Regions from separate parts of the Neptuniibacter halophilus genome, predicted to be linked through region 3. Evidence: predicted binding sites of a transcription regulator. Region 3 holds the regulator's gene; each other region holds the start of a gene.
The links. The regulator sigma-54, encoded in region 3, starts transcription at its own class of promoters, with help from an activator protein. The targets are predictions, from matches to a motif close to TGGCACNNNNNTTGCTNT.
Positions count from the first base shown of each region.

Region 1 (5,369 bases), 1.0 Mb from region 3:
GATCAAGCCGGTTGATCGACAAAAACTACTCTGGGACTTCGCTGATCTGATCGAGAAAAATGCAGGCCTGCTGGCTGAGATCGAAGCGATGGATAACGGTAAAAGCGTCGTCATCGCTGAGCATGTGGATATCCGGCTGGCAGTCGACTTCCTCCGCTATATGGCTGGCTTCGCAACCAAAATCGAAGGCCGCAGCGTAGATGTGTCTGTACCCTTTATGCCGGATGCACAGTTCCACGGTTACACCCGACGTGAAGCGGTGGGGGTTGTCGGTGCAATCGTCGCCTGGAACTTCCCGCTGTTGCTGGCCTGCTGGAAACTGGGCCCGGCTCTGGCTACCGGTTGTACCGTGGTTCTGAAGCCCGCCGAAGACACCCCGCTGACCGCACTGAAACTCGGCGAACTGGCGCTGGAAGCCGGCTATCCGCCGGGCGTGGTGAACGTCGTTACAGGTTATGGTCAGGAAGCGGGTGCGGCACTGACGGCGAATCCAGATGTGGATAAGCTGACCTTCACCGGTTCGACCGACGTCGGTAAATTGATCGGTAAAGCCGCCATGGACACCATGACCCGGGTCACCCTTGAGCTGGGTGGTAAATCCCCGACCATCGTCCTGCCGGATGCCGATCTGCAAAGTGCAGCCGCCGGCGCGGCTAACGCAATCTTCTTTAACCAGGGACAGGTCTGCTGTGCAGGTTCTCGCCTCTACGTTCACAAGAAACACTTCGACAACGTCGTGGCCGATATCTCTGATATTGCCAACAGCATGACACTGGGTGCAGGCCTCGACCCGAATGCGCAGATGGGCCCACTGGTTTCCGCGAAGCAGCAGTCACGGGTCTGTGGTTATATCGAACAGGGCATCAGCAGCGGAGCCCGCCTGACTGCCGGTGGCGGTGCCGCCGACCGTCCGGGCTTCTTCGTTAAACCGACCGTGATGGTCAACGTCGATCAGAACGCCAGCGTTGTACAAGAGGAGATCTTCGGCCCGGTACTGGTCGCGATGCCGTTTGACGACATCGATGAAGCGGTGCGTATCGCCAACGACAGCCAGTACGGACTGGGTGCCAGCATCTGGTCCAACAACCTGTCAGAAGTTCATCGCATGATCCCACGTATCAAGTCCGGCTCTGTCTGGGTCAACTGCCACACCGCACTCGACCCGGCGCTGCCATTCGGCGGTTACAAACAGTCCGGTCTCGGCCGTGAAATGGGCAGCGATGTCATCGAACACTACACCGAAGTGAAGTCGGTTCTGATGAGTATCTGATAGCCACCAAACCACAAAAAAACCGGAGCCTGACTCCGGTTTTTTATTGCCTGATAAATACAATAAATAACAGCATTCGGACCAGATTTTCTGCTTGATCACTCCCTCCTGCTGATTCCGGCACGGTTTCTGCTGAACCTTAATAAAACGAGGTTAATCACCTGAACACTGCGTCTGCGGGATGACTTTTGCACCACAAAGGTGCACCGCATAACACCCGGCAGGTTAACGCACAAATTTGGTGGGTCTGAACGGGAACATGAGCGAAAGATTACTGATCTATACCGATTTAGATGGTTCTCTGCTGGATCATTACAGTTACGGCTTTGCTCCGGCGGCAGAGCTGCTCGGCCGTCTGGCTGAGCATTCGGTGCCGGTTATTCCTGTGACCAGTAAAACCCGTGCGGAGCTGATTCCTTTGCGGGTAGCGTTGTCTAATCCACATCCATTTGTTGTTGAGAATGGCGCAGCCGTTTTTATACCTGAGTACTATTTCCCTGAGCCTGTTTCGGGATGCGAAGTCTATGGCGATTTTTTGTGTCAGCGGTTTTCTGAACCGCGTGGTGTCTGGCAGCAGCTTCTGATAGAACTTAAGCCGCTGTTTACAAACGAGTTCATTAGTTTTTCTGAAGCCGGGGTCAGCGGCATTATTGAGATGACTGGGCTCTCTCCTGCATCGGCTGCCCTCGCCAACCAACGGGATTTCAGTGAGCCGGTTTACTGGCTCGGCAGCGAGAATCGTAAACAGCAATTTATCCGGGCTGCTCAGCGTCATGGGGCTAACGTACTTGAGGGTGGCCGGTTCCTGCATATCACCGGTCAGTGCGATAAAGGCAAAGCTTTAAACTGGCTGAGTGAACGCTATCGCCAGTTTAACCCCGGCAATCACTTTACTACCCTCGCCGCAGGGGACAGTCAGAATGATCTGGCGATGCTCAGCGCGGCGGATCTCGCCGTGTTAATCCGCTCTCCCGTACACCCTCCTCCGGTTCTGGAACACCCTCGGCTGAACATCACTGAAGCGATGGGGCCGGATGGCTGGAACGAAGCCGTGTCACGGCTGGCGGCACCCTTTCTCAGATTTTCCGATTCAGATTACCCACAGGGTAAGGAGTAGTTATGGCTGATTTTTATCAGAACGGCATCATTACCACCCTGCACAACCTGTCACATCGTCCGGTTGAGGATCTGGAGCAGGATCTGCTCCGTTTCAGCCAGAAACGTCCTCTGGGGATTATTCTGCCTTCGCTGTTTTCCGAACTGGAGGGGCCTGCGCTGGGCAATATTATCGATGAGATCAGCCGGGTGCCCTATCTGAATGAGATCGTGATCGGTCTGGATCGGGCCGATGAAGCACAATTCCGGTTCGCCCAGTCTTTCTTCAGCAAACTGCCGCAGCATCACCGTATTTTATGGAACGATGGCCCCCGGCTACGGGCACTGGACGCGGAGCTGCAGGCACTGGATCTGGCGCCAAAGGAGCCCGGTAAAGGCCGTAATGTCTGGTATTGCATGGGGTATGTGCTGGCTTCAGGGCGGGCAGAATCTGTGGCTCTGCACGATTGTGATATCACTACCTACACGCGGGAGCTGCTGGCGAGGCTGATCTATCCTGTAGCGCACCCTCAGTTTAACTACGAGTTCTGCAAAGGGTTCTATACCCGTGTGGCCGATGGCAAGATCAACGGCCGCGTCAGTCGCCTGCTGGTCACGCCTCTGCTGCGATCTCTGAAGAAAATTTTACCCGGCAGTCACTATCTGGAGTATATGGACAGCTATCGCTATCCGCTTGCCGGTGAGTTCTCCTTCCGCCGCGACGTGCTCAACGACATACGCATCCCCAGCGACTGGGGACTGGAGATCGGCGTGCTCTCAGAGATGCACCGCAACTATTCAAATAACCGTCTCTGTCAGGTGGATATCGCTGATCGCTATGATCACAAGCATCAGGATCTGTCTCTGGATAACGTCAATGCCGGTCTGTCGAAAATGTCGATCGACATTACCAAAGCGCTGTTCCGCAAGCTGGCGACTCAGGGGCATACCTTCAGCAGTGAGAGCTTCCGTACCCTGAAAGCGACCTATTACCGGATCGCGCTGGATTTTGTCGAAACTTACCATAACGATGCGCTGATGAATGGCCTGAAACTGGATATTCATGCCGAGGAGGAAGCCGCCGAGATGTTTGCCCGCAATATTATGATTGCCGGCGATGAGTTCCTGAACCACCCGATGGAGAAACCGTTTATCCCAAGCTGGAACCGGGTGGTCAGCGCGATGCCGGATGTGTTCGACCGTCTGATCGAGGCCGTCGAAGCTGATAACAAAGCCTTTCTCTGAGAGGGCCGCTCTGTGAATACTGCAATGGAACAGCTCAACTATACCCTGCAGAGCCATCTGCAGCTTATTTATGAGCAGATAGAGGGCGTGGACATCACTGAGCTGGCTGAAGAGCTGATCAGCCTGATGCGTCTGGAGCAAGTCACCGCCGCACCCGTTCCCCATCAAAACCACTGGGATCAGCGGGATGTCATTATGATCGGTTACGGTGACGCGCTGCATCATCCGGAGGAAACGCCCCTGCAAACCCTGTATCGGTTTCTGCACAACCCGTGCGAAGGGCTGATCAGCGGGGTGCATATTCTGCCGTTTTTTCCCTACAGTTCAGACGATGGCTTTGCCGTAACCGATTTTTACAACGTCCGCGATAGTGCAGGAACCTGGAGCGATATAGAGACGATATCGGCTGAATTCCGGTTAATGAGCGATTTAGTACTCAATCACTGCTCATCCCGGAGCGAGTGGTTCGGTAACTTTATACAAGGCCGGGGCACTGGCCATGATTATTTTTTCACGGCAGACCCGGCATCTGATCTTTCTGCGGTGGTGCGTCCCCGTACCAGCCCGCTTCTGCATCCGGTAAAAACCGAACAGGGGCTGCAGCATGTCTGGTGCACCTTCAGCCAGGATCAGGTTGATCTGGATTTTCGCAACCCGGCGGTTTTGAAGGAGTTTGTCCGGATTATTCGCCTCTATCTCGATCACGGGGTGAATATCTTCCGGCTGGATGCGGTGGCTTTTCTGTGGAAGGTTCCCGGCACCAGTTGCCTCAATCTGGCTGAGACCCATGAGATTGTCCGCCTGCTGCGCACACTGATCGAATACGCCTGCCCAACGGCAATGATCATTACCGAGACCAATATTCCCAGCCGCGAAAATCTCTCCTATTTCGGTAACGCTAACGAAGCGCACTGTGTGTATAACTTCTCGCTGCCGCCTTTGCTGCTGCATGCCCTGATCACCGGCAATAACCGCTATCTGCGGCAGTGGATGATGAGCATGCCCCCGGCTCAGGATGGCACCGCCTTCTTCAACTTTATCGCCTCCCACGATGGCATCGGCCTGCGCCCGGTAGAAGGCATTCTGTCCGATGAAGAGGTAGATGAGCTGATCGCTACGATGCAGAACTTTGGTGGACATGTCTCATGGCGCGCACTGGACAGCGGGATCAACAAACCCTATGAGATCAATATCGCCCTGTTCGATGCACTACAGGGTACCGTGCAGGGTAAAGACAATCTGGCTGAGGCACGATTTATCTGTGCCCACACCATTATGCTCGCGCTGGAGGGTATTCCGGGTATCTATTTCCAGAGTTTGCTCGGCAGCCACAACGATTATGAACGGGTGAAAATGACCGGACACTTCCGCTCAATTAATCGTCACCATTGGCAGTACCGCGATCTCGAGCAGCAACTGAGCGATCCCGAAAGCCACCACGCCCGTATCTTCAGCGAACTGAAACGACTGATCGCCATTCGCATTCGCCAGCGCGCGTTTCATCCCAACGCCACCCAGTTCACCCTGCATCTGGGCGAGCAGATCTTCGGCTTCTGGCGCCAGAGTATCGACCGGCGGCAAAGCATATTCTGCCTCAGCAATATCAGTGACCAACCCGCCACCCTGCAACTGTCTGACCTGAATCTGATCAGCACCAACGACTGGCATGATCTGCTCACCCAGCAGCCCTGCCCGGACCTGCAGGCGACAATGGAGCTGAAGCCCTATCAGAGCTTGTGGTTATCGAATATGTAGGCGA
Region 1 covers NZ_AP027292.1:1,561,863-1,567,231, forward strand. Annotated here, with positions in the region: gene QUD59_RS07240 (aldehyde dehydrogenase family protein) at 1-1,270, shown strand, start outside; gene QUD59_RS07245 (HAD-IIB family hydrolase) at 1,530-2,387, shown strand; gene QUD59_RS07250 (glycosyltransferase family protein) at 2,390-3,610, shown strand; gene QUD59_RS07255 (sugar phosphorylase) at 3,623-5,365, shown strand.
Region 1: a site for sigma-54 is predicted at 1,389-1,406, ahead of QUD59_RS07245 (HAD-IIB family hydrolase). Genes of this name have one in related genera too.

Region 2 (5,369 bases), 1.6 Mb from region 3:
ACTGCTGGCGCTGCTGCTGGCGCCTTACCTGCGTAAGTTCGGTAAGTTCACTGTACCTGACTTCATCGGGGATCGTTATTACTCCCAGACTGCACGTACTATCGCTGTAGTATGTACCATCGTTATCTCCTTCACTTACGTGGCGGGTCAGATGCGTGGTGTAGGTATCGTATTCTCCCGTTACCTGCACGTTGACATCAATACTGGTGTAATCATCGGTATGGCGATCGTATTCTTCTACGCTGTACTGGGCGGTATGAAGGGTATTACTTACACTCAGGTTGCTCAGTACTGTGTACTGATCCTGGCGTTCACTGTACCGGCATTCTTCCTGTCTGCTCAGGTAACCGGTCACTTCCTGCCACAGATCGGTCTGGGTGCGACTCTGGACAGCGGTATGTCTGTTCTGGCGACACTGGACCAGTTGTCGGTTGATCTGGGCTTCAGCCAGTATACGGATGGTAAGAAATCGACTATCGATATCTTCTTCCTGACCGTAGCGCTGATGTGTGGTACTGCGGGTCTGCCTCACGTAATCGTACGTTTCTTCACCGTACCACGTGTAAAAGACGCACGTATCTCTGCGGGTTACGCACTGATCTTCATCGCCCTGCTGTACACTGCGGTTCCGGGTGTTGCTGGTTTCGGTCGTGTAAACCTGATCCAGACCCTGAACGGTGCTGAAGGTACAGGTACGGCTTACGCTGAAATGCCAGAGTGGTTCAAGAACTGGGAAAACACCGGTCTGCTGGCATGGCAGGATCGTAACGGTGACGGCAAAGTACAGTACGCTGCAGGTAAAGCGTTTGAAGGTAAAGGCAAGCCAGCGTTCACTGAAGAGCGTGGTGAGTATGGTCAGCGTATGACCAGCAATGCTGTGACTGACACCTCTTTCGATGCGGCTAAACAGCCATTCGCTAACGAAGTATACGTTGACCGTGACATCATGGTACTGGCTAACCCTGACATCGCGCAGCTGCCTAACTGGGTAATTGCTCTGGTGGCCGCGGGTGCAGTAGCAGCGGCTCTGTCTACTGCAGCGGGTCTGCTGCTGGTAATCTCCACAGCGATCTCTCACGACCTGATGAAGAAGACCATCAATCCTGATATCACTGATAAGCAGGAGCTGATGTACGCTCGACTGGCGGCTATCGTGGCAATCTGTATTGCAGGTTACTTCGGTATCAATCCTCCGGGCTTCGTAGCTCAGGTAGTAGCACTGGCGTTCGGTCTGGCATGTGCCTCCGTATTCCCGGCTATCATCATGGGTATCTTCTGGAAACGTCACACTTCTCAGGGTGCGATTGCAGGTATGCTGGTAGGTCTGGTAACTACTATGTGCTACATGTACTACTTCGCATTCGGTGGCGGTTCTCCATCCGAGTACATCATGGGTATCTCCCCAGGTGGCTTCGGTACAGTGGGTGCTATCCTGCACATCGTTGTTGGCTTCGTAGTCTCCAACATGACTCAGGAACCACCACAGGAGATCCAGGATATCGTAGAAGATCTGCGTATCCCACGTGGTGCTGGTGAAGCTCACGATCACTAAGATCGCTTAGTTAAACAAGCTAAAGGGCGCCCAGCGAAGGTTGGTGCGCCCTTTTTCTTTCCTATACAGGGGATGTGGAATGTCTGACGGTTTTCAAATGAACAATCTGCCGTTCAGCTTATTGGATAAGAAAGAGCAGGAACTGCTTCGCTCCAGTCTGGATATTGGTTACTACCAGAAGGGCGAAGTGATCATGGCGGCGGGGAAGGAGCCTGAAGGGGTGTTTATCATCTTTAAAGGGCGCGTTGGTGAACATGATGTAGCGGAGCAGGCAGATGGTGCGCCGGAGCATGTGTTTGTTCACTACACCAATGAAGACTATTTTGGTGGCTGGTCGGCGATTCGTGGTAAGGCGATACACAACTTTATTGCCGAAGAGGAGACCATCTGTCATATCCTGCCGACCAAGACGTTGCTGGATCTGATGTCCACCAACAACTTGTTTGCGGATTACTTTCAGCAGAACCTGTCTGCTAAAACCGAGATTGTCCAGCAGCACGGCAAAGATCAGGATATGGCCGAATTTATGTTGGCCAAGGTCTCTGATGGGCTGATACGTGAGCCTCTGGTCATTCTCGAGGGTACCTCTATCCGCGAAGCTACCTTGCTGATGCGGGAGAAAAAGGCGGACTGCCTGCTGGTGCGACGGGGTAACCGATATGGCATCGTGACCGGTACCGATCTGCTGGATGCGGTGGTCGTGAATGAGCTGCCGATGTCGACGGATATCGCCGAAATAGCCAGTTATCGTCTGATCTCAGTTAAAACCGATGATTACCTGTTCAATGCCCTGATCATTATGACCCAGCAGCATATCGAGCGTGTGGTTGTCATGGATGACAATGAGATGAGCGGTATTGTCGAACTGACCGATGTGCTGAGTTATTTCTCCAGTCATTCTCACGTAATCGGCCTGCGGATCGAGCGGGCGCAGACGGTAGAAGATCTGAAAACCGCAGCGCAGGGGCTGGATGATTTGATCAAGGCACTCGTGTCTCACGGCGTTAAAATTCGGTTTGCAATGGATCTGCTGGCGGCGATGAACGGTCGGATTATTGCCAAGCTGTTCAATATTATTATCCCGGCGGATATGCAGCCCCATGTGTGTTTGCTGGTGATGGGCTCGGAAGGGCGCGGTGAGCAGATCATGAAGACCGATCAGGATAATGCGGTGATCCATCGCGATGGTCTGGTCTGGCCGGGTATGCAGGAGACTCTGAACCGGTTCAGTGAGACTTTGATCGAATTTGGCTTCCCGCCCTGTCCCGGTAATATTATGGTTTCGAATCCGGCCTGGGTGAAATCGCTGGGTGACTGGACGCAAATGCTCAGTGACTGGGCGGCCCGGTGTGATGGTGACTCGCAGATGAATCTGGCCATTGCTGTGGACGCTAAGCCGGTTGCCGGTAATCCGGCGATATTCAAAGCGAGCCGTAACTGGTTTATGCGTCATCTGCGCAACAATGATGTTTTCTTTTCGCACTTCGCCAAGGCTTCACTGGAGTTTGATACGCCCCTGACGTTCTTTGGTAATCTGAAAGATAAAGGTCAACTGGATATCAAGAAAGGTGGGATTTTCCCGATTGTGCACGGGATTCGCACCATCGCGCTGGAGTACCGGATCAAGGCGACCAATACCTTTACCCGGATAGAAGCGTTAGTTGAGGCCGGACAATTAAAAGAGAAGCACGGTAAAGAGATCTCCGAAGCGCTGAGTCTGTTTATCGGCTTACGCTTGAGGCAGCAGATTAAGCGGATCGAGGTCAGTGATGACGGCCATGATCAGACGCCGAATATTATTGAGCTGCAGTCGCTGGATAAGTTAGAGCGTGATCTGCTGCGGGATGCGTTACATATAGTTAAAGGGTTCAAAAAGCACCTGGAACTGAGGTACCACCTCGGGGGTTAAGTTGAATGATCATACCCAGAGCGGTAAGAAGAATAAAAGAGAAGTATGACCATAAAGCGGGTCCTCATGCGCACCTGTTTGAGCCCTATCGCGGTGACGAGGTGGTTTCGCTGGATTGCGAAACCACCAGTCTGGACGTGAAGCAGGGTGAAATCGTTTCGATCGGCGCAGTAAAGATTAAGGGTAAGAAAGTGCTTACCAGCGATCGTCTGGATATTAAGCTGAAGCCGCCCAAGTCACTCACCGGTGAGTCGATTAAAATTCACAAGATTCGTGAGAGCGATCTGGTGGGGGGGATGGATATCGAAGACGCTTTGGAGCAAGTGCTGGCGTTTGTTGGTAACCGTCCGATTCTTGGTTATTACGTTAACTACGATATTCGTATGCTGGATAAGTTTATCCGCCCTCAGTATGGCTTCGGGTTGCCGAATAAGGCGATCGAGCTGTCCCACGTTTATCACGACATTATCAAGTGGAAGTCGGTGGGCGGTAATATTGATCTGCGTTTTGATACCATTTCGAAAAAGCTGGATATTCCGATGATGGAGCGGCATACCGCGATTGGCGATGCGCTGACGGTTGCGTTGATGTATGTGCGACTGAAATATGGTGATCCACCGGAAGCGGGTTGCTGATTAGGGATAAATGTCAAAAGATTAACGGGCCGATGGCCCGTTTTTTGCTTTATGCACTATAGGGAGTTGTGAAAACGACATAAATAGACAAAAAAATGTCATTAGATTGGGCATTTCTCCTTGCTGAAGGTAATTGTCTGTTTATAATGTCAATAAATTGCCGTTTGGTGTGGATATGGTTGATAGAGCTGACATAAACAGTGTTCTGATGCAGATGAGAACGATCAAGTCTCAGGTGCAGAGTGCATCATCTGAAATGATGGTGGGTGCACCGACAGAGATTGGCAATGTTAAGCCTTCGGATCGTACCGGTTTTGGTGAGATTCTTAAGAATGCTGTGGACGGGGTTAACGAAACCCAGGCAGAAGCCAAAAAAATGGCGGTGGCTTACGAGCGCGGTGAGGTGGGTGTGGATCTGCCTCAGGTTATGATCGCAGCCGAAAAAGCTTCAGTCTCGTTTCAGGCGATGACACAGGTGCGTAACCGTCTGGTAACCGCCTATGAAGATATAATGAAGATGCCAATATAATAATCAGAAAACGCAGGATAGATGGCAGTGGCAAATAGCGCAGATACCTTAACCGGAAATCCAATGCTGGGCTTCAATAAGCTGAGTATAGTTCGCCAGATTGGTCTGATGGTTGGCCTGGCGGCTAGTGTGGCAATCGGCTTTGCAGTTGTGCTCTGGTCACAGAAGCCGGATCAGCGGGTGCTTTTCAGTAACCTGAACTTTGCCGATGCGAACCAGATTATCGAACAGTTGCGTTTATACAATGTTCCCTACACCTTTGATGCCGATGGCCGGGCGATTCTGGTTCCTGACGAATATGTACATCAGGCACGGCTGAAACTGGCCGCAGAAGGTTTTACGGCTGACAAAACGGTTGGTTTTGAGATTCTGGATCAGGAGCAGAGTCTGGGAACCAGTCAGTTTATGGAAACAACCCGCTACCGCCGGGGGCTGGAAGGTGAGTTGGCGCGTACTATCTCCAGTATGACGGCTGTGCGAAACGCCCGAGTCCATCTGGCCATTCCAAAAGATACCGTTTTTATCCGTGATACCCGCAAGCCTACAGCATCGGTTTTTCTGGAGTTGTTCTCCGGCCGCAAGCTGGAGCGGGATCAGGTCGCTTCTATCGCCAACCTGGTGGCTTCAAGTATCCCTTCTCTGGACGTCAATGATGTGACGGTGGTGGATCAGCGCGGCCGTCTGCTGAATATCCGGGATAAGGATGTGGACGTTGTGCTGGCGGCTAAGCAGCTTGAGTACACC
Region 2 covers NZ_AP027292.1:1,044,159-1,049,527, reverse strand. Annotated here, with positions in the region: gene QUD59_RS04915 (sodium:solute symporter family protein) at 1-1,552, shown strand, start outside; gene QUD59_RS04910 (putative nucleotidyltransferase substrate binding domain-containing protein) at 1,632-3,461, shown strand; gene QUD59_RS04905 (3'-5' exonuclease) at 3,467-4,096, shown strand; gene fliE (flagellar hook-basal body complex protein FliE) at 4,272-4,625, shown strand; gene fliF (flagellar basal-body MS-ring/collar protein FliF) at 4,647-5,369, shown strand, end outside.
Region 2: a site for sigma-54 is predicted at 4,130-4,147, ahead of fliE (flagellar hook-basal body complex protein FliE). Genes of this name have one in related genera too.

Region 3 (5,369 bases):
CCAGAGCCCAGAGCAGGCCGTTCATGGCGCCGACGATGATCTCACGGTTCAGCAGCCAGCCGGCGTTAGATTTTTCTACATGGCCCAGAGCCTGCCCCCTGATAACCAGCGTCAGGGTCTGGGAGCCGGCAATGCCGCCCATCGAGGCGACGATCGGCATCAGAACCGCCAGTGCCACGACTTTTTCGATGGTCTCCTCAAACAGGCCAATGACAGCGGATGCGATAAAGGCTGTCAGCAGGTTGATCCCGAGCCAGAGTGCCCGGCGGCGGGTGGTTTTCATGACCGGGGCAAAGGTATCTTCATCTTCGTCCAGACCGGCCATGCTCATCAGTGAGTGGTCGGCATCTTCACGGATCACATCAACCACGTCATCGATGGTGATACGGCCGAGCAGTTTGCCCTTGTTATCGACCACCGGGGCGGAGACCAGGTCGTGCTCTTCAAACAGCTTTGCCACTTCATCATCGGGCATGCTGGCGTTGATCGGCTCGATATCGGTATTCATGATCTCGCGGATGGTGATCGCAGGATCGGAGACCAGAAGTTTAGTCAGCGGTAGCAGGCCGATATAGGAATCTTTACGACTTACCACCACCAGACTGTCGGTCATCTCCGGAATCTCATTATGACGGCGGATATAACGCAGTGTTGTCTCAACGGTGATGTCAGGACGGATGGTGGTGGTATCCGTGTTCATCAGACCGCCGGCGGTATCTTCCGGGTAGGACAGCAGTTTCTCGACCCGACGCCGGTTCTGCTTGTCCATGATCCGCAGGGTTTCTTTCATCACCCGGTTAGGCAATTGCTGCAGAACGTCGACCATATCATCCGAATCGAGGGATTCGGTCAGGGCGAGTACCTCTTCTGAGTTCATCCGGCTGAGGATGTCAGCCTGAATGTCATCGGCCAGGTGTTGCAGTACCTCCGCTTCCAGATCGTGCGAGATAAGGTTCCACAGAATCTGACGCTCTTTTGGCGGTGACTTCTCTATCAGCCGGGCCACTTCTGTTGGACGCAGGGTATGGTTGAGGGTGAAGCGGATCTGGCGGAACTCACCGCTGTCCAGTGCTTCACTCAGCTTATCCAGATGTGATTTGGTCTCTGTCTGCGCCATAGCGTGCGTCACATGTACGATTGGAGGGGTGGAGTGCCGGAAATGCGCCGGCGGGTCGACAGGTCAATTATAGCGAATTGTCAGGTCTGGGATAACCCGATGATAAGTAATAATTATTTACTCATCTTCGTCGAAGCGGTTGTTGATAAGCTGTTCGATCGCGTCCAGAGCGGCCTGTTCATCGCTACCGTCGGCGCGAATGGTCAGGCTGGTACCTTTGCTGGCGGCCAGCATCATCACCGACATAATGCTTTTACCGTCCACCTCGCGACCATCTTTACCCAGCGTGATGGCTGAGGAGAAACGGGAGGTAACACCAATGAGTTTGGCGGCTGCGCGAGCGTGCAGACCCAGTTTGTTGATGATGAGTAGTTCTTTTTCCTGCATCCTGATTAACTCAGCTCCCGGTGACGTACCTGAACATTATCCATATGTTTGGAGAAATGAGAAGCTAACTGTTCACAGATAAAGACTGAGCGGTGCTGACCACCAGTGCAGCCGATGCCGATGGTGATATAGCTGCGGTTATTTTCGCCGAAGCGGGGCAGCCAGCGCTCCAGAAAGGTGGTGATATCTGCGATCATTTCGCCAACCTCAGGCGAGTTGCCCAGGAACTCCTGAATCGGCTTTTCGCGACCGGTGAACCGGCGCAGTTCCGGGATCCAGTGCGGATTGGGCAGCGCACGGACATCGTAGACAAAATCCACATCCAGCGGCACGCCGTGCTTAAAACCGAAAGATTCAAACTGCACCGAAAGGGTCTGTTCTTTGCGTTGAGCGACCCTGAGTTTAACCGTATCCCGCAGTTCGTAGAGTGACAGCCGTGTAGTGTCAATGCGGATGTCGGCCATACTGGCGATCGGTTCCAGCAGCTCCGATTCGGACTGAATCGATTGCTGCAGGTTTTTATTCTCATCTGAAAGGGGGTGTTTGCGCCGGGTCGAACTGTAGCGTTTAATCAGGGTGGCTTCAGAGGAATCCAGATAGATCACCTCATAATCCGCCCAGTGTTCAGCTCTGAGTTGTTGCAGTATCTCAGGAAATCGCGACAGGTTACTCAGCAGATTGCGGGCATCAATACTGACCGCAATCTGATTCGGATGGCTGGGGTCGCTGCTCATCTGCTGCACCAGATCGGGCAGCAGCATTGCTGGCAGGTTATCAATACAGTAGAAGCCGATATCTTCTAAAGCTTGCAGTGCGGTACTTTTACCCGAGCCCGATCGGCCACTTATCACAACCAGCTTCATGACATCTGCCCCTAACTGCTGAGTCGGTTAACGGTCTCAAACAGGTCCTTGTCGTTCTGAACCTCGCGCAATGCTGCGCGAACCTCTTCCTGACTGAACAGCTCGGCGATGGAGGCCAGTGTCTGCAGGTGTTCGGAGGTGGCATCCTCCGGCACAACCAGTGCAAACAACAGGTCAACCGGCTTGCTGTCGATCGCATCAAAATCAACCGCTGCATCCAGCTTAATCAGGAAGCCGATGGCATCCTGACAGTCAGCAAGGCGACAGTGGGGGATAGCAACGCCATCACCAATACCGGTACTGCCCAGCTTTTCACGGCCGTGCAATCCATTGAATATACTGCTGCTATCCAGCTCCGGATGCTGCTCAGCGATCTGCTCAGCGATGACTTCCAGAATACGTTTTTTACTGCCGCCCTCAAGACCGCAAAGGGTGCTTGAGGGGGTCAGGAGTTCATTGACCTGCATAGTGTGTTAAAGCGTGGGCCTATTTGTGGGTTTTCATTTTTTCTTTATGCTTGATCACCTGACGGTCGAGCTTATCAGTCAGGCCGTCGATCGCCGCATACATATCTTCGTGCTCGTGAGTGGCAAACAGCTGTGCGCCGGAGACGTGCATCTCAGCTTCAGCTTTCTGACGCTGCTTTTCTACGCTGAGAGTTACCTGAACGTTGGTGATGTTGTCAAAATGGCGTTCGATCTTCTGCAGCTTTTCAAGCACATAGTTCTGCATGGAATCGGTCAGTTCAACATGGTGTCCGGTGATATTGATCTGCATAGGTCTCTCCTACTGAATGCTGACGAGACTTAGTCAGCGTGCATGTGTTGTTATTATTAAACCAGACGCTTTCGCTCATTAGAAGGTGGTATGCCCATCGCTTCTCGATATTTTGCGATCGTACGTCTGGCGACTTTAAAGCCCTGTTCATCCAGGAACTGGGCGATCTTGTTATCACTCAACGGCTTGGCGGCATTTTCAGAGGCCACCATTTTCTTAATCAGCGCACGGATGGCGGTCGAAGAGGCCGCTCCACCGGTGGCTGTACTGATATGGCTGGAGAAGAAGTACTTCAGCTCAAAGATACCCCGGGGGGTGTGCATAAATTTCTGCGTGGTAACGCGGGAGATGGTGGATTCATGCATCTCGACCGCTTCGGCAATATCGTGCAACACCATGGGTTTCATACCCTCTTCACCGTGATCCAGAAAGCCGGACTGACGTCGGACAATCTCATTGGAAACCTTGAGCAGGGTTTCATTCCGGCTCTGCAGGCTTTTGATGAACCAGCGGGCTTCCTGCAAGTGATTTTTCAGATAGGTGTTGTCGGAGCTGTTATCTGCGCGTTTTACCAGACCGGCGTAACCGGCGTTGATCCGCAGTTTAGGAGATACTTCCGGATTCAGGTTGACTGTCCAGACGCCCCGTTCCTTAGTGACGATAACATCAGGAATGACATATTCTGCAGTGCTCTGGCTGATACTGGCGCCGGGTTTCGGATTCAGCCCCTGAATCAGTTGAATAACCTGCTGCAACTGGGGTTCACGCAAACGGGTTTTGCGCATCAACTGGCGGTAGTCGTGGGTGCCCAGCAGTTTGATATATTGCTGGGCGACTTTGATCGCTTCATTGCGCCACGGGGTTTCAGCCGGTAGCTGGCTCAGTTGAATGCTGAGGCATTCGCTGAGATCGCGACAGGCAACACCGGCGGGATCGAATTGCTGGATACGGTGCAGTACCGCTTCCACTTCATCCAGTTCCAGCTCGGCGAACTGCTCATCCTCTTCGGTCTGGAAGTGTTCGAGAATCTCTTCAAGACTGATGGTCAGGTAACCGTCGGGATCGATGCCATCGATGATGCTGGTGGCGATCAGACGATCCATGTCACTCATGGGCGTGAGGTTGAGCTGCCAGTGCAGATGATCCTGCAGGGTCTCTTCGGCGGTGTCATTGGATTCGAAACTGTCGAGATCCTCTTTGCTCAGGCTGGGCGTGGAGGACTGGAAGGTGTCTTCCCAACTGCTGTCTGTAGAGAGTTCATCCGGGATGCTCTCGTTCCAGTTATCTTCGGCAGCCGGACTGTCGTCATAGTCATTATCGCTGTTACTGCTTTCCCCGGCACTGATCTCAGTGGTCTCAGTCTGGTTGTCGGATTCGTTGTTGCTTGTATCCTGTCCATGATCTTCATCGGATACATCCAGCATGGGGTTGCTTTCAAGCGCTTCCTGAATCTCCTGCTGAAGGTCCAGCGTGGATAGCTGCAACAGACGGATTGCCTGCTGAAGCTGAGGGGTCATGGTGAGCTGTTGCCCAATTTTTAGATGGAGCGCTTGTTTCATAATACGACGGTCTTAACTCCTGATAGCCAGATAGATTATGGCCGGGTTACAGGGAAAACTGTTCGCCAAGATAGGCGTTCTTAACAGCCTGATTGGCCAAAATCTCGTTCGGCTTGCCTGTGGCAAGTATAGTGCCTTCACTGACGATATAGGCTCTTTCGCAAATATCCAAGGTCTCGCGCACATTATGATCGGTAATCAGAATGCCGATGCCACGGGATTGCAGGTGGCGAATGGTCTGCTTGATGTCGTTAACCGAAATCGGGTCGACCCCGGCAAACGGCTCATCCAGCAAAATAAAGTCAGGCTCGGTGGCCAGTGCGCGGGCGATCTCTACCCGGCGTCGTTCACCGCCGGAGAGGCTCATACCCAGACTGTCACGGATGTGGGTGATATGAAACTCTTCCAGCAATTCCTGCATCTTTTCAGTTGCACCGGCCTTGTCGAGATCCGCTCGGGTTTCGAGAATAGCCAGCAGATTATCTTTGACCGACATCTTGCGGAAGATGGAGGCCTCCTGAGGCAGGTAGCCGATTCCCTGGCGCGCGCGGCCATGCATCGGCAGTGATGTAATATCCTGATCGCCAATGCTGACGCGCCCGCGATCGGCCTGTACCAGCCCGACAATCATGTAAAAACAGGTCGTTTTGCCGGCACCGTTGGGCC
Region 3 covers NZ_AP027292.1:2,603,392-2,608,760, forward strand. Annotated here, with positions in the region: gene mgtE (magnesium transporter) at 1-1,117, opposite strand, end outside; gene QUD59_RS12090 (HPr family phosphocarrier protein) at 1,235-1,504, opposite strand; gene rapZ (RNase adapter RapZ) at 1,510-2,367, opposite strand; gene ptsN (PTS IIA-like nitrogen regulatory protein PtsN) at 2,379-2,834, opposite strand; gene hpf (ribosome hibernation-promoting factor, HPF/YfiA family) at 2,854-3,144, opposite strand; gene QUD59_RS12110 (RNA polymerase factor sigma-54) at 3,201-4,703, opposite strand; gene lptB (LPS export ABC transporter ATP-binding protein) at 4,750-5,369, opposite strand, start outside.

Region 4 (5,369 bases), 680 kb from region 3:
CAGTTTCATAATGCTATTCCTCAGTCTGACCCGTCCTGTTGGTACTGAACCTCTGCGGACAGTTTTAACTATCGTGAATTATGCGCCCTAGTATACCTAGAAATACCTGACTTGGTATATGGGCTTGCTTCACCCTGTGATCGCATTTTGCCCTGAAAACAAAGAAAAAAGGGTGCCTGAGCACCCTTTTTCATCGCTTTTTTATTTTTATTTAGCGGATGTGAACTCTGGGTATGCTTCCATACCGCATTCAGAGATATCCACACCTTCGTACTCTTCTTCTTCAGTAACCCGGATACCCATGATCGCTTTCAGCGCCAGCCAAACGATCAGGCTGGTTACGAATACCCATACGAAGATGGTCAGAGCGCCGATGATCTGGCCAGCGAAGCTGGAGTCACCGTTAGTTACCGGTACCAGCAGCAGACCCAGCAGACCTACAACACCGTGTACAGAGATCGCACCGACCGGATCATCAATTTTCAGCTTATCCAGTGTCAGGATGCTGAAGACAACCAGAGCACCACCGATCGCACCGAACAGGGTAGCCTGCAGGGCAGATGGGGTAGACGGTTCAGCAGTGATCGCTACCAGACCTGCCAGCGCACCGTTCAGAGCCATGGTCAGATCCGCTTTGCCGAACAGCAGGCGAGCTACGATCAGGGCCGCAACTACCCCACCTGCGGCTGCAGCGTTGGTGTTCATGAATACCACGGCTACTGCGTTGGAGTTTTCAACATCGGAAGTTGCCAGTACGGAACCACCGTTGAAGCCGAACCAGCCCAGCCACAGTACGAAAGTACCCAGAGTTGCCAGCGGCAGGTTAGCACCCGGAATCGCGTTAACCGCACCGTCTTTGCTGTATTTGCCTTTACGGGCACCCAGTACCAGAACACCCGCCAGTGCTGCAGCAGCACCTGCCATGTGTACGATGCCGGAACCTGCGAAGTCAGAGAAGCCCAGATCGCCCAGAGTGTACATGCCAAATACCGCGTTGCCGCCCCAGGTCCAGGAACCTTCCATTGGGTAGATAACACCGGTCATCACGACTGCGAATGCCAGGAACGCCCACAGTTTCATGCGCTCAGCAACGGCACCGGAAACGATGGACATTGCGGTTGCAACGAATACCACCTGGAAGAAGAAGTCAGCAGATGGAGCATAGGTCGCAGGCTCTTCAGCACCGGTGAAACCGTCGCCGGTGATGCCGGACAGCAGGTAGTCACCGCCGTACATGATGGCGTAACCGCACACCAGATACATGATGCAGGAGATCGCGTACAGGGCGATGTTTTTAGTCAGGATTTCAGTGGTGTTTTTGGCCCGTACCAGACCCGCTTCGAGCATGGCAAAACCTGCTGCCATCCACATTACCAGCGCACCGCACACCAGGAAGTAGAAAGTATCCAGTGCGTACTTCAGCTGAGTTACATCAGCCGCTGTTGAGTTCAGAAGTTCTTCCATTGGGTAGTTCCTCCAGAAGCTATCAGTAAGTCAGTTAGTTAAAGTGCTTCAGCGCCGGTTTCACCGGTACGGATACGCACTACTTGTTCGATGCTGGTGACAAAAATCTTACCGTCACCGATTTTGCCGGTCTGGGCAGCGCTGCTGATCGCTTCTACTACCTGGTCGACGATGTCGCTGGATACTGCGGCATCAACACGTACTTTAGGCAGGAAATCCACCACGTATTCGGCGCCACGGTAGAGTTCGGTGTGTCCTTTCTGACGTCCGAAGCCTTTGACTTCTGTCACGGTGATACCCTGTACCCCGATCTCAGAAAGTGCTTCACGTACATCATCCAGCTTGAATGGTTTGATGACTGCGGAGACCATCTTCATTTTGTTATCCCCCATTGAGACAAATGCGTTTCTATTCCTGAATCGTTGAGCTTGACTGTCGTTTACGATTTCTGAGCATGGTTTAGCGAAGGCTGTGCCATGTTTTAAAATGCATTTAAAATCAATTTGTTACGATATCTTGCATGGAGCTGGTTAAAAATTGTGCTACAAATTAGGGCGCCGTGCGCTGCGCTGTTTTGATGCATGCACTGTTTTGGTGCCAGGTTGATCCGGTGGTGATTGTTGATATAGTGAACGTCTATTATCAGGTACATAAAAAGAGGCATAAAATGATCAATCCACAATTGATTGATGGCTTGACCGAGCAGTTCAATCAGTTACTTTCCGGCAGCCAGAAATTGCCCGGGCAGGATCAGATGAAAGAACAGATCAGAGCCATGTTACAGGGCACTTTTGACCGCCTCGATCTGGTCAGCCGCGAAGAATTTGATGCTCAGAAAGCCGTGCTGATGCGGACCCGGGAAAAGGTCGAAGCACTGGAAAAATTATTGCAGGAGCTGGAGAACAACTCCCCGGCATCATAAACCCCACCCAGTCCGTCGCTACGCGCAGGGGGCTCCATGGAAGATTTTGAACAGATTCTGTTTCAGCGATCGCCGCAGGCGGTATTTGTGACAGACCAGAATAACCGGATTATCAGCGCCAATGCGGCGTTTGAAGCGTTAACCGGCTATGGTTTTGCGGAGGTGGCGGGGGAAGAGCCCGGTATTCTCTCTGCGGACCGGAGTAACGACCGGTTTAACTCGGAGATCTGGCTGAACCTGAGTAATGAAGGTGTCTGGCAGGGCCAGATCTGGTGTAAACGCAAAGATGGCACCGTCTTTCCGGGCTGGTTCAACATTATCCGCGAGGAAAATACGCTCGGCCTGCTGAAAGGTTACCTGGTACAGTTTTTCGACCTCAGTATGATCCAGTCGGAGCTCAAACCCCTGACCCATCAGGCCCGCTACGATGAGCTGACTCAGTTACCCAACTGGGAGATGTTTCAGGATATTCTGGATAAGCAGATCGACCGTTGCCGGGAAGCTAAAGAGCAACTGGCGGTGATGCTGGTCGATCTCGACCGTTTCAAATGGATCAATGACAATCTGGGCCGCAGCGTCGGCGATAATCTGCTTAAAGAGGTCGCGCGTCGGCTTGGCTCTGTGGTGCGTGGCGAAGATGCTCTTGCTCGTCTGAGCAGTGATGAGTTTGTGATGGTCCTGCCGAGTAAGGATGGGGTGGAATCCGCGATTAAAGTGGCACAGCGGGTGGTTGAGCAGCTCTCTCACGGTATCTTTGTGGATCATCGGGAGATCTTTGTCAGTGGCAGTGTTGGTATTGCGCTGTATCCGGAACATGGTGAGCAGTCCAAGCAACTGGTGAAAAAAGCCGATGTGGCGATGTATGCGGCGAAGCAGGGAGGGCGGAACACCTTCCGTGTATACAGTGAGCTGATGGAACGCAGCAAAGGCCCGCAGATTCTGCGTGAAGAGGATCTGTGCAAAGCGCTGGTCAGCAGCGAAGTCGGTATGACCTTTCTGCCGGTGTACAGTATCTACAGCCATCGGGTGGTGGCGGTGCATGCACGGCCGAGCTGGGCACATCAGGAACTGGGCCAGATTCCGCTGGCGGATTTCGCGGCATTGTTACAGAGTTCGGAATCACTGAAGCTGTATGAAGACTGGCTGGATCAGGAGTTGCTCTCCCTGAGTGTAATCTGGGAGCGCTTCCCCGGCCTGCGCTTTATCTCTTTCCGTCTGGAAAATCAGCAACTGCAAAGTAAAGAAAGTGTGCAGCGCTGGGTGGCACAGTTAACCCAGTATCAGATGGCAGGACAGATGATGGTCGATGTGGACCTGCAGACAGCGCTCGAACGTGAAGGGGCGCTGTTTGACCTGCTGAGCAGTGATGCACTGCTTTCGGTCAGCGGTTTTGCCTGCGAAAGCCCGCTGATGGAACAGCTAAAAGAAGTTCAGCCTGATCTGATCAAGCTGGATGCGGATCTGGTCACCACCATGAGTAGTGATGAGAACCGGCAAAAGATTATCGACAGCGTTCTGGATATGGCAGAACGACTGGAGATTGAGGTGCTGGCTGACGGCGTGGCCAGTGCCGGTGCCCGGGGCCAGTTAATGGGGCAGGGCTGTATGCTGATGCAGGGACGTTATTTCGGTATGCCGCTGTCGCTGGAGCAACTGCTGCAGCATCTGGCCGTAGAACACTAACACTCAGCCCGTCCCGACGGGGCGAAGGCTGACACTTCCAAGGATGGAAGGTTATGTCACTTGCAATTGCACTGACCCGGGCTCAGGTCGGGATCAGTGCTCCACCGGTTTCGGTGGAGGTTCATCTCTCACCGGGCCTGCCCTGTTTTTCTATTGTCGGATTGCCTGAAGCGGCGGTGCGCGAAAGTCGGGAGCGGGTGCGCAGTGCCCTGATCAACTCCGGCTTTGAGTTTCCGCAACGTCGTATCACGGTTAATCTGGCCCCGGCAGACCTGCCGAAAGAGGGAGGGCGCTATGATCTGGCGATTGCCCTTGGCATCCTCTGTGCCAGTGCTCAGGTGCCTGAGCAGGCTTTATCCCACTATGAGCTGATCGGTGAACTGGCCTTATCCGGTAGTTTGCGACCTGTGAATGCTCTGCTGCCGGCGGCGCTGGCCTGCCGGGATGCTCAGCGTCAGTTGATTCTGCCTGTGGATAACGGTCAGGACGCACTGATCGCCTCCGGTTTAACGGTATTGCCAGCCGCGCACCTGTTAGCGGTTTGTGCACACCTCAGGGGGGAGTGTCTCCTGCAGCCCGCAGAACCACAATCGGGAGCGAATCAACCCGTTGTCGCAGGCCCTGACCTGTGTGAGGTGAAAGGCCAGCTTCAGGCGAAACGGGCCTTAGAGATTGCGGCTGCCGGGGGGCATAATCTGTTAATGGTCGGGCCTCCGGGCAGTGGTAAAAGTATGCTGGCGCATCGTTTACCCGGCCTGTTGCCTTCAATGACTGAGGCTGAACAACTGGAGGTGGCGGCTATTCACTCGCTAACGCAGAGTGCTGTTACGGGGCTGCCTCAGCAACGCCCTTTCAGGGCGCCACATCATACGGCCTCTTCTGTCGCACTGGTGGGCGGTGGCAGTCATCCGCGTCCGGGTGAGATCTCGCTGGCGCATCAGGGGGTAATATTCCTTGATGAGTTGCCGGAGTTCAGTCGTCAGGTGCTGGAGGTGTTGCGTGAACCTATGGAATCCGGCCAGATTCTGATTTCCCGGGCGGTGCGGCAGGCGGTTTTTCCTGCCGGATTTCAGTTGATTGCGGCGATGAACCCCTGCCCCTGTGGATATTTCTCGGATCCCTCCGGGCGCTGCCGCTGCAGCCCTGATCAGGTGCGTCGTTACCAGTCGAAAATTTCCGGGCCGCTGCTGGACAGGATCGATCTCCAGTTGAGTGTGCAGGCGTTGAAACGGGATGAGTTGCTGGCAGAATCAGAACAGAGCGAAACCAGTGAACAGGTGCGTCTCAGAGTTGAGCAGAG
Region 4 covers NZ_AP027292.1:1,921,981-1,927,349, forward strand. Annotated here, with positions in the region: gene glnK (P-II family nitrogen regulator) at 1-9, opposite strand, end outside; gene QUD59_RS08885 (ammonium transporter) at 208-1,464, opposite strand; gene QUD59_RS08890 (P-II family nitrogen regulator) at 1,503-1,841, opposite strand; gene QUD59_RS08895 (accessory factor UbiK family protein) at 2,132-2,386, shown strand; gene QUD59_RS08900 (diguanylate cyclase domain-containing protein) at 2,423-4,069, shown strand; gene QUD59_RS08905 (YifB family Mg chelatase-like AAA ATPase) at 4,123-5,369, shown strand, end outside.
Region 4: a site for sigma-54 is predicted at 1,924-1,941, ahead of QUD59_RS08890 (P-II family nitrogen regulator). Genes of this name have one in related genera too.